DNA from 2 places in the Shewanella zhangzhouensis genome. Region 2 is predicted to be linked to the other one. Evidence: predicted binding sites of a transcription regulator. Region 2 holds the regulator's gene; the other holds the start of a gene.
What was found. Region 2 encodes ArgR, which controls arginine synthesis, uptake and breakdown. Its sites were predicted from a motif close to ANTGAATANNTATTCANT; they were not measured.

Region 1 (6,226 bases), 480 kb from region 2:
AAACTCCACCTGTTGCTGAGGCCCTGGCTCCTGCTGTTCAATCAGATGCCGCACCCGGCCTATATCGGCGGGGTCAAACAACAGCAAAGCCTCGGCATCCAGGCCATCCCGACCGGCTCTGCCGGTTTCCTGATAGTATGACTCAATGCTCTTGGGAATATCGTAATGCACCACAAAGCGCACGTTGGACTTGTTGATGCCCATACCAAAGGCAACTGTGGCCACCACCACATCGATTTGGTCTTTCAGAAACCTGTCCTGTACGCTCGCCCGTTCATCCTGAGTCATGCCCGCATGATAACCCTCAGCATAAAATCCCTGTTGTCTGAGCCGCTCGGCGACCTCGTCCACCCGGCGACGACTGCTGCAATACACAATACCGTTGGCACCCTTTTGCGACTGAATAAATTGCCGCAATTGGTTGGCTGCATTGAGCTTTTCGGCCACTGTGTAACGAATATTGGGCCTGTCGAAACTGGCAAGATGCTGGAATGGCTGTATGCCAAGACGTTCGCAGATACTGCCGCGGGTTGCTTCATCTGCGGTGGCGGTGAGCGCCATCACAGGCACATGGGGGAAGCGCTGTTTCAGCTGGCCCAGTGCCGCATATTCTGGCCTGAAATCGTGGCCCCATTCGCTGATGCAGTGGGCTTCATCCACCGCAAACATGCTGATATGCAGCTCATCAAGCCGGCTTAAAAAATCCCCCTGCAACAAACGCTCGGGCGACACATACAGCAGCTTAAGTTCACCGAACCTGAGTTGGCGCAGCACCTCTATAGCCTGCTCCCGGGGCTGGGAGGAATTGAGATACGCAGCAGCAACACCGGACTGAATAAGGCTGTCGACCTGATCTTTCATGAGTGAAATGAGCGGCGATACCACCAGTGTGACACCGGGCAACACCAATGCAGGGACCTGATAACAAAGGCTTTTACCGCCACCGGTGGGCATGATCACCAGGCAATCTTCACCCTGACACACCCGCGTCATCACCTCCCGCTGGCCGGGCCTGAAATCCCGATAACCAAATACCTGTTGCAGGCAATGGCTCAGGGGATCCTGGGTGTGTTCTGATGCTGGTTGTTCCATGAAACTGCCGGAAGGTAAACAAGGCGGTCATTCTAACCAAGGTAGCGGCCTGTGTCTTGTCGCAATCGTCCTAAAGGGCAGCAGAGTAGCCCACCCAACACAATGCCACGAAAGCTTGCCAAACTGTGGTTACAGCTTGCCAGACGATACCGTATGGGATTATGTGTATCGCTTGAGACAACAATGCCAGCCACGTACAATTCGCAGCCCGGCAGTTGCCAACCAGCCAGAGAACGCCTGAATGAACACCGACCACGAATACCGCAAGGGCATATTACTCGCCATTGGCGCGTACACCATGTGGGGCTTCGCACCTTTATATTTCAAACTATTGGAGCAGATTTCTGCCACCGACATCCTGCTTCACCGGGTTATCTGGTCGTTTGTGTTTACCGCGTTGCTGATGGTATTCATCGGCGGCTTTGGCAAGCTGCGCCAACTGCTGAAGGCCCCCAAACAGCTGTTGGTGTTGCTGGTTACATCGATTTTGATTGCAGGTAATTGGCTGCTCTTCATCTGGGCGGTCAATAACGACCATATGCTGGATGCCAGCCTGGGTTATTACATTAATCCGCTGCTCAATGTCCTCTTGGGGATGGTGTTTCTGGGAGAGAGACTCAGGCCATTACAGTGGTTTGCCGTGTTTCTCGCCACCGTTGGCGTGGCGGTGCAGGTGATATCGTTCGGTTCTATTCCCGTGGTATCGCTGGCGCTGGCAGGCTCTTTTGGCATTTATGGGCTGCTGCGAAAAAAGGTCAAGGTGGACGCGAAAACCGGACTTTTGGTAGAAACCGCCATCTTGATGCCCGTTGCCCTGGGTTATTTGTTGTTGACGCTTGGCAGTGCAGAGCACAGCATGCTCAGCAATAACTGGCAGCTCAATCTGCTGCTCGTCGCCGCCGGAATTGTAACTACAGCGCCGCTGCTCTGCTTTGCAGGGGCTGCGGTGCGTATTCCCTTATCCATGCTGGGATTTTTTCAATATATCGGCCCCAGCATTATGTTCATACTCGCGGTCAGCCTCTATGGCGAGCCCTTTGGCGTGGAAAAGAGCGTCACCTTCGGTTTTATCTGGACAGCACTGGCGGTATTTACGCTGGATATGCTTAGGCGCCGCGGTTGATACCAGCGCCCCTGACAGCTGCGTCGTAAGACAGATCAGCCTGTATAAGAAAGAAGCCCGGGTATCACACGCCCGGGCTTTTTAGTCTCAAGACTCTCTCTTTCCCTTGGAAGGATTGATACCGTTTTGGTGAGTCCAGACTGCTGATCCATTTGGCCAGCGCTTCTTCTCAGCATTCCCTCAGTGTATTTATTCTCAGCGTTCTTTTTCGCTATGCAGGGCGGCCAACAAGGCCTCTCCGTCTGGTGTGCTGAGCACAAGGGTATACCCCTCATCCACCGGGATAACCAGTAAGGGATCGTCACCTGTCACAGACACCAGCGCCTTGGCATCATCCCCCTTAAGGCGAAACCACCCCAGATTGTATCCCGGCATTCCCACACCATTGGTGCGAAACCCAAGTTTGGGCGCATCTGCGGCTGATGTTGCCACCAGGCGAGCGTCATCAAGCTGTAAAGACGATACAGGAATGGTACGGCTGTAAGCGGGCAAGTCCAGCACCAACCTATCCTGCTCGAGGCGGGCCTCGGGTGATAAGGCACCAATGAAAATCCACCCCAACAGGCCCACCACAGCAAGAATAATGCCCGTGGCAACGGCGCTGGCTGTTTTGGTCATGGGTTTACGCCGAGCAAAAATGCCTATCAATATCACACCCATCAGCAAGCCTACCGCCCCCCAGAGTGCGCTGCCGGCAAGTGGCGTGAGTAAAAAACTTTGTGTTGTCATCAATCTGCCCCAACTCTCATCAGTTCGCCCAAGGTTGCGCGAAAGACATAATATGTCAAGAACATTAGACATAAAATGACAAAATAGCAGCAGCCATAAACAAACAACCAGCCATGTGGCTGGTTGTTTCGGCAGGATGGATTATTGCAGATCCAATGCGAGAATTTTTGAGCGGCGCTGGTAGTTGTAGAGCTGCTTTTTCTTGGTCGGTAAGGCTTCGACTTCAACCAACTCAAAGCCGTGCTCCAGAAACCAGTGAATACTGCGGGTAGTCAGTGCAAACAGGCGTGCGTAGCCCCTCACTCTTGCCTGGCCTATGATGTTTTTCAAAAGCAAACTACCCCGGTCGGCATCGCGGTAATCCGGATGTACAACAAGGCAGGCAAACTCACCGGCATTGTCTTCTTCAAAGGGATACAGCGCGGCGCAGCCTATCACCAGACCATCCCGTTCAATGACCATAAACTGCTCGATTTCCATCTCAAGCTGTTCGCGGGAACGGCGCACCAGAATGCCCTGCTCTTCCATGGGGCGGATCAGGTTAAGAATGCCACCAATGTCGGCAATTGAGGCGCGGCGCAGTCGCTCGGCGCTTTCGGTTACGATTTGAGTACCAATACCGTCGCGGGAGAACAGCTCTTGCAACAAGGCGCCATCTTCGAGATAGCTCACCAGGTGGCAACGTGGCACCCCATTACGGCAGGCATCGATGCTCGCCTTCAAAAATGCCAGGGTTCCCACACAGGCCTGACCGCCTTCCTGCATCTTTGAGAAAATTTTCTGGGCATCGTTTGGCATCAGCTCGGCAATTACATCGCCGTCACGACCCAGAATACCGTTTTGCGAGCTGAACCCTATCATCTTGTCCGCTTTGAGCTTTACCGCAACCTGGGTGGCCACTTCCTCGGCCGTCAGGTTGAAACTCTCACCGGTAACCGAGGCGGCAATCGGCCCCATCAGTACAATACCCCGGCTGTCGAGTTGATGCTTAAGCCCACTCACATCGATACGACGCACCCGGCCAGACAGGCAAAAATCCACCCCATCTTCCACGCCCAGCGGCTGGGCAATCACAAAGTTGCCGCTGACAACGTTCAGCTGCGTGCCCTGCATGGGGGTATTGGACAGACTCATGGAAAGCCGTGCTGTAATGTCGAATTGGAGCGCACCGGCGACCTGCTTAATCACCTTCAGGGTATCTTCATCGGTGATACGTACCCCGTTGTGGTAGGCAGGTGCAATACCATGCAGCTCAAGCGCCGCATCAATCTGCGGTCTGGCACCGTAAACCAGCACGATACGGATCCCCAAACTGTGCAGCAAGGCCACATCGTTGATGATGGCGCGAAATTGGGGTTGTACCATGGCTTCGCCGCCCAGCATGACTACAAACGTCTTGCCGCGGTGAGCGTTTACATAAGGGGCGGAATGACGAAAACCGTCAACCAATTCGGTAGTTCGCACGGGCTGTTTTGTCCTCACAGTCACCGACGCAGCACACACTGCGCCAAGTTGAATTCTTGCGCAATTTTATTGAATTTAAATTCACATTTAAAGCATTTGTTTTTACCAAACCCATGTTTCATATTAATGAAACGGTACGGCAACCGCATAACAATGCCAAAGTGTTCATCTAAATGCACATCAGTACATTAAAGCACACAAATCGCGGATTCACCTGAAATCCGGGCAATAAAAAACCCCGGCACAAAGGCCGGGGTTTTCAAAAGCTTGACCAAGTAAATTACTTGATTTTGGCTTCTTTGTAGATAACGTGCTGACGGATCACAGGATCAAACTTCTTGATCTCCATCTTTTCTGGCATGTTACGCTTGTTCTTGTCAGTGGTGTAGAAGTGACCAGTTTTAGCGCTTGAAACCAGCTTGATCTTTTCGCGATTGCCTTTAGCTTTAGCCATTTTCTATTACACCTTCTCGCCACGGGCACGAAGTTCAGCAACAACTACTTCGATACCTTTCTTATCGATAATACGCATACCTTTAGTGGAAACACGCAGCTGTACGAAGCGCTTTTCAGTTTCCAACCAGAAACGGTGGTTCTGCAGGTTAGGTAAAAAGCGACGACGGGTCGCGTTCTTTGCGTGCGAACGGTTGTTACCAACCATTGGTCGCTTGCCAGTAACTTGGCATACTCTTGACATGTCAATCTTCTCCAAACAGTTTTTAACGCTCGAGCATTAATGTACCTCGTATGGCCGTCGCCCGAGGCACAAAGAGGGCGCATTTTATACACGAAAGGCCATGGGAGATCAAGTAAAGATCATCCAATCCACCCTCGCTCGGCAAAGGAGACTATCTCCCGGTCCCCTACAACCATGTGATCCAGTAAGGATACATCTATGGTTGCCAAGGCATTTTTCAATCTTTCAGTGATCCGTCTGTCGGCTTGGCTGGGTTCAGCTACCCCAGACGGATGGTTATGGCAGACAATGACCGCTGCCGCCCGCTTTTCCAACACCAGCGACACCAGCTCTCGGGGATATACCGACGCTGCATCTATGGTGCCTCGAAACAATTCGACAAACTGGATGACCCTGTGTTGGCTGTCGAGCAGCAAGACGGCAAATACCTCATAGGCCCTGTCCGCCAACTGAAATCTCAGGTAATCCCGGGTCAAATCCGGACTTGTCAGCACGGCACCCCGCTGCAAAGATTCACCCGCCAGTCGCCTGGCAAGCTCAGCAGAAGCCTGAAGCTGGGCGTATTTTACCGGACCCAGGCCCTGGAGTCGACACACCTGCTGCTTAGTTGCACTGAATAAAGGTCGTAATCCACCAAATTCACCGATAAGTTGCCTTGCCAGGTCCACTGCATTTTGGCCACAAACCCCGTTTCGCAGCAGCACAGCCAGTAATTCTGCATCCGATAATTGAGCTGCGCCCCGCTGCAATAATTTTTCACGGGGCCCCTCTCCCTCAGGCCAGTCCCGAATTGCCATCCCTTGCCTCCCGCGTCCCGTCTTTGGGAACCACTTGCATGCTAAGTTTTTGACTTTGGCCGCTCACTCTTGAGGCGGCGTCTATGGTATGGTTAGCGCCAGTTAATTTTAGTCGGGATCTGCGTGTGAGCCTGAATAATAGAAAAATCCTGCTGGGGATTGGTGGCGGCATTGCTGCCTACAAGAGCGCTGATTTGGTGCGCCGTTTGAAAGAACAAGGCGCCGATGTGCGCGTGGTGATGAGCCAGAGCGCCTGCGAATTTATCACGCCGCTGACACTGCAAGCCCTCAGCGGCTATCCGGTCAGCATGGATTTGCTCGACC
Region 2 (6,226 bases):
CGGGAAAGCCTCAAAGGACACATCAAAGCCCTGCTTTTGCTGACCTGATTCCGCCCTTCGAGACACGGCAATCAAGAGATCGGGCACCTGCACATCCACTTCGATACGCTCAGTTCTGTGGACGCTGAGCACTAGGGTGCCCGGCTGAACGTTTTCAAAGGATTTGAGAAACACATCGCCAATCACCCCATCGAAGGGAGCTTTGAGCTCGGTATATTCCAGCATCAGCTCTGCCTGACGGGCTTCGGCGCGGGCAACCAGATATTCGGCATTCATCTGATCGTATTCCGCCTGGGCCATGAGTTGCTGATCCACCAGGATTTTGGAGCGCTCTGCCTGCTTGCGGGTTACGTCAAGACGGGCGCGGCGATCATTCAGTGCAATCTGAAAGTCGTTTTTTTCAAGTACGGCGAGTACATCACCGGCCTTGACCCTCTGCCCCTTGGTGACCGGAATACGGGCAATACGCCCTTCGACCCGAAACGCCAACGTCGTCAGGTCCTGCGCGCGGGCCACGCCACTGAACACCCGAGTCACCTGATTTTCGGTGCTGGGTATGGTGTAAACGGTGACCCTTGCAGGCTTATGCTCAATCTCCGGCGCCTGCCGACATCCGCCAAGCAGCACCAGTAACCCCAGCAGAGTAATCCCTATCGCTTCTTTCATGATCACAGTCCCCGCTCCTTCACCCAGCGCACCGCGCTCTGGCCATCACTGAGTTCGTCGGCGCCCGCAACCACGACAAAGTCGCCATCATTCAGCCCGGATACCAGAACACCGTCCTTCAACACTACTTCCGCCTTTTGCAGCCGCTGTGACTCCGGTAGCCAGCGGAATACCCAGGTTTTCTCGCCTTCCTGCACCACGGCACCGGCTGGAATACTGGGAGGGGGGATCAGGGCTTCGGTAGGCAGGGATACCCGTACAGTGGCCGACATCCCCGGCAAAATGTTGAGCTGCTCAGGCATAGGCAACGTCAGGATCACGGTATAACTGCCGGTACTGCTGTCGGCCACAGTGCTCATTTCTTTCAGGGTGGCGGCAAACCAGCTGTCCCGGCTGTCAAAACGAACTTCCGGCGTCAACAACTTACCGGTAGTGGCCTGATAACTTTGGATAGGGCCTATGTACTGTTCAGGCAATTGAAAACTCACATCAATCAGGTTTTCACTGCGCACACCAAGTACAGGCTCCTGCGCCCTGACGAATTCGAACTGGCGTTTATCGCGTTTGGATATCACACCATCGTAAGGGGCCAGCAGGCGGGTATAGGCAAGTTCCACTTCGGCTTTGTCCAGCGCTGCTTTGGCGACATCATGATTACTCTTGGACTTGTCAAAATCGTTGCGCGACACCACACCCTGCTCTACCAGGCTGAGATTACGCTCATAGAGCACCTTGGCCAGCGCATACTGAGCTCGGGCGACTTCCAACTGCTGTTCGTAGAGTGCCGGGTCCAGCTTAGCCAACAGCTGCCCGGCTTTTACCTCTTCACCGGGACGCACCAGGATGTCCATGATTTCACCGCTGACGCGAAATGACAGCCCGGCACGTTCCGATGCCCTGACCTCGGCCGGCAACAATCTCTGGTTCATGCCTTCGGCCAACGTAATTTGACTAACCTTAACCGGTCGGGGGGCCTCACCAGTCGTGGCTTGCGAGGCTGACGGGAGCCAAAGGGCCCCCAGCACTGCGGCAATACCTATCCCGGGAAACGGCCTGAGCTTGCTCATGGGAAACTCCTGTAAAGGTGCAACAGTATTAAAAATAACCACCAAGTGGGTAACAGTTTGACAACAAAACCAATAAGTTTCCACATAAATGCAGGGGTTAATTGAAAATCGCTGTCAAAGATAAATCACAGATTTCAGACATAAAAAAACGGAGCACCAGGCTCCGTTTCTTCACTTCAGCGAGACTTACTTAACGAAGTCTACACCCAGTTGGATATCACCCTTGAGGGTATCCAGCATGGCATCGCGGGCGTTGGCTTCAAACGCACTCACTTCGCCGTAAGGCAGTACTTTTTCTACGCCGTTTTTACCCAGCAACACTGGCTGAGCAAAGAACACTGCGTGCTCGCTGCCGCCGTCAACATAGGCGCATTCAACCACATTGGCTTCGCCTTGCAGACCACGGATAAGAGACATACCGAAACGGAAAGCAGCCTGACCCATAGACAGGGTAGCGCTGCCGCCACCGGCCTTGGCTTCTACTACTTCGGTACCCGCGTTCTGGATACGCTTGGTCAGGGCAGCAACTTCTTCATCAGAGAAGCTTACGCCTTCGATTTGAGACAGCAGAGGCAGGATGGTCACGCCGCTGTGGCCGCCAATCACGTTTACTTTCACGCTGGCTACGTCAACGCCCTTGGCTTCGGCAACGAAGGTCTCGGCGCGGATAACGTCCAGAGTGGTCACACCGAACAGGCGGTTCTTGTCGTAAACACCGGCTTTCTTCAGCACTTCAGCAGCGATGGCCACAGTGGTGTTTACTGGGTTGGTGATGATACCAACCAACGCTTTTGGACAGGTCACTGCCACTTTTTCAATCAGGTTACGGACGATACCTGCGTTGATGTTGAACAGATCAGAGCGATCCATACCTGGCTTACGGGCCACACCGGCAGAAATCAGTACCACATCGGCACCTTCCAGCGCAGACGTTGGGTCTTCACCGGCAAAACCTTTCACCTCAACGGCAGTTGGGATGTGGCTCAGATCCACAGCAACACCTGGTGTTACAGGGGCAATGTCATACAGAGACAGCTTGGAACCAGCAGGCAGTTGGGTTTTCAGGAGTAGGGCGAGGGCTTGGCCGATACCACCGGCGGCACCAAGAACAGCAACTTTCATAGGTATTCTCCGTTATATCTCGGAATTTGTGAGGTAGATCCTCAAATGATGGCGCCACATTAAAGCATCGTCACACAAATTTCAATTATCCCTTAGTCGCCTGTGGCCAAGGTTTGACGGCATTTTTCGGTGTGATTGTCAGCAATTTGAAACAGGTGTTTGACCAGCCGTCCGGACGGCCACCTTTATCTGCATTTTTATTCACAAAGAGCGGGGATTTGTTGACTTTTGGCTTTTAAATATGCAAAATGCGCTGGATTTTTGAATAACAACAAAGCAGCCCACTATGCAAAAAAATCAGGATGACCTCGTCAAAACCTTCAAAGCGCTGTTAAAGGAAGAGCGCTTCGGTTCCCAGAGCGAGATAGTTAATGCGCTGCAGGCCGAAGGCTTCAGCAATATCAACCAATCCAAAGTCTCCCGCATGCTGAGCAAGTTCGGTGCCGTCCGTACCCGAAACGCCAAGCAGGAGATGGTGTACTGCCTGCCGGCCGAACTTGGCGTGCCCACTGCCGGCAGCCCACTGAAGAATCTGGTGCTGGATGTGGATCACAACCAAGCCATGATTGTGGTGCGTACCAGCCCGGGGGCTGCCCAGCTGATAGCCCGTTTGCTGGACTCCATCGGCAAACCCGAAGGTATCCTGGGTACCATTGCCGGTGACGATACCATTTTTATCTGCCCCTCCAGCATCAAGACCATCGAAGATACGCTGGAAACGGTTAAGTCCCTGTTTAATTACAGCGAGTAACCTAACACATATTGGGACAAGTCCATCATTCCCATTAAAAAGCGCCCCGCGGGGCGCTTTTTTCAATCCTGACCCTGGAGCAAATAATCCAGCGACGGCGCGAAAAACGACGAGCCAGTCAGGGCGCGGGTGAAATGCATCAGGTGATCGTGATTCCCTTCGCCATCGCCGTGCACCATCGAATGCAGCATCTTTTCGAAATGGGAGGGCGTGCGACAAACAGAGATAAACATCAACCCCTGCTCTTTCACCGAGCCATAGGGCATGCTCTGACGCAGGATCTCCATCGAGTTGCCCTGTTCATCTTTCAGATTCACTCTTTTTATGTGGCTGGTCAGCGGCTTATCGGCAGACTCATATTCGATATTATCCACCTTGGTTCGGCCGATGATGTCTTCCTGCTTTTTCACCGGCAAGCGGTGCCACTTTGAAAGGTTATGGGCAAACTTTTGTACGTGCACATAAGCCCCGCCCCGGAATGCCGGATCTTCATCCCCCACCAGGGCCACATCCTGACGGTGGCGACCGCGGGGATTTTCAGTACCGTCCACAAACCCGGTCAGATCCCGGTTATCCATAAAACGGAAACCGCGCTCTTCGTCCACCAGCTCCACCAGCTCATCGAGCATCTGATTCACCTCATTGGCCACCAGATGCAGTATGTCCAGACGATCACAACGCAAATGTACAAATAAATCGTACTCCAGCGCAGGTGCCTCCCGGTTGCCTTCGTGCATTGCAGGGAAGGGCTTGAGTCGAGACGGGCGCTCCTGACCAAAGAGACTGTCCCAATAGTTAGCCCCCACAGCCACGAACCCATTAAAGGCACTGTCGGCATATTGGTCTGTGAGGTCGTAAAGGTATTGGGCAACACTGGCAAGGCTCGCACGCAGCGACTGCTCAACCCCTTCGTTGGCGTTGAACATCAGATAGACTGCGTGAAGATTGCCTTCGGCGCACACGCCCAACTGTTCACGTGGCATAACCTGATTATCCATATTATTAAGGCCTTACTGAGTATGTCTTTGTCGGTCACATTATCCCGTACTTTAGGAAAAAATATCACCGACCGACGCACATTACACGAGATTGGTTGTTATTCACCCTAATAGCCTGCGGCCTGACCATCTTTACGGCTCTCGGAAGCACCGCGATAGACACCGGTTTCCACATTGATACCGATAGCCTGATAGCCGCCAAATTCCCCCAGGGCATCCCGGATCACATGGCCTTTTTTCACCAGTTCCCGACGGGTCTCCATGGAAAAACCCGACTCCAGGCTCACATAACCGCCATCGCTCATCACCTCGCCGGTGGGCTCGCTGGAGCCCGAATGCAGAATACGTGGCGCATCGCCCGCTTCCTGTAAATTCATGTCGAAGTCGATGAGATTAATGATAATTTGCGCATGCATCTGCGGCTGGGTGGCGCCGCCCATCACCCCAAAACTGAGCCAGGGTTTACCCTCTTTGGTTACAAACGCCGGAATGATGGTGTGGAAGGGCCGCTTGCCGGGGGCGTAAGAATTGGGGCGCCCCGGGGTTAAATCAAACAACTGCCCCCTGTCCTGCAGCACAAAGCCGAGATCCGGGGGTGTCATGCCAGAGCCCATACCGCGGAAATTACTTTGAATGAGGGACACCATGTTGCCTTCGCTGTCCGCGGTGGTGAGATACACGGTATCACCCTGTTGCAGATTGGGGTTACCCGGCTCCACCGACTTGGCGGCCCTGGGACCTATCTGCTTGGCACGCTCCTGGTTGTAGCGCTCCGAAATAAGCTCACTTACGGGCACATCGGCAAAGGCCATATCGGCGTAAAAACGGGCCCTGTCAGCAAAGGCGAGCTTTTTGGCCTCCACAAAATGGTGCACGTATTCAACGCTGTCATGCCCCATGGCTCTTAAATCAAACGGCTCCAGGGTTTTTAAAATTTGCAGCGCGGCTATGCCCTGACCATTCGGTGGCAGTTCCCACACATCAAAGCCGCGGTAATTTACCGAGACGGGCTCTATCCACTCGCTGGTGTGCGAGGCCAGATCCTCGTAGCCGAGGTAGCCGCTATTGGCTTTCATGTATTTGTCTATGCTGCGGGCAATGTCGCCCTTATAGAAGGCGTCCCGGCCACCCTTGGCTATTTTCTCGTAGGTATTGGCGAGGGCGGGATTTTTCATGATGTCGCCCCTGGCCGGCATTTTGCCATTGGGCATATAGGTTTCACTGAACCCCGGATATTTGGCGAGGCGTCGGGCACTGCCTTCCAGGTAAAAAGCGATAAGTTCAGAAACCGGGAAACCCTTTCGCGCGTAGTCGATGGATGGCGACAAAATTTGCGACATTGGCAATTTGCCAAAGCGTTCATGCAGCTCAAACCAGCCATCCACGGCACCGGGTACAGAAACAGGCAATGGGCCAAAGGGCGGTAAAAATTCAAGCCCCTGTGCCTTAAGCATATCCAGCGTGAGCGATTTTGGGCTGCGACCCGAGGCGTTCAAGCCGTATAGGCGTTTGTCTCTGGCGCTCCAGACAATGGCAAAGAGGTCACCACCCACACCCGAGCCTGTAGGTTCAACCAGCCCCAGCATGGCATTGGCGGCAATAGCGGCATCCACCGCACTGCC

Region 1: a site for ArgR is predicted at 4,477-4,494, ahead of argA (amino-acid N-acetyltransferase). Genes of this name have one in related genera too.

Annotation. Positions count from the first base shown of each region.
Region 1 is NZ_CP080414.1:384,151-390,376, reverse strand. Features, by position in the region: gene recQ (DNA helicase RecQ) at 1-1,092, opposite strand, end outside; gene rarD (EamA family transporter RarD) at 1,334-2,215, shown strand; gene K0H63_RS01735 (hypothetical protein) at 2,411-2,944, opposite strand; gene argA (amino-acid N-acetyltransferase) at 3,086-4,408, opposite strand; gene rpmG (50S ribosomal protein L33) at 4,689-4,862, opposite strand; gene rpmB (50S ribosomal protein L28) at 4,869-5,105, opposite strand; gene radC (RadC family protein) at 5,225-5,902, opposite strand; gene coaBC (bifunctional phosphopantothenoylcysteine decarboxylase/phosphopantothenate--cysteine ligase CoaBC) at 5,986-6,226, shown strand, end outside.
Region 2 is NZ_CP080414.1:864,353-870,578, reverse strand. Features, by position in the region: gene K0H63_RS03750 (efflux RND transporter periplasmic adaptor subunit) at 1-666, opposite strand, end outside; gene K0H63_RS03745 (efflux RND transporter periplasmic adaptor subunit) at 669-1,733, opposite strand; gene mdh (malate dehydrogenase) at 1,920-2,855, opposite strand; gene argR (transcriptional regulator ArgR) at 3,142-3,606, shown strand; gene K0H63_RS03730 (Dyp-type peroxidase) at 3,669-4,604, opposite strand; gene ggt (gamma-glutamyltransferase) at 4,712-6,226, opposite strand, start outside.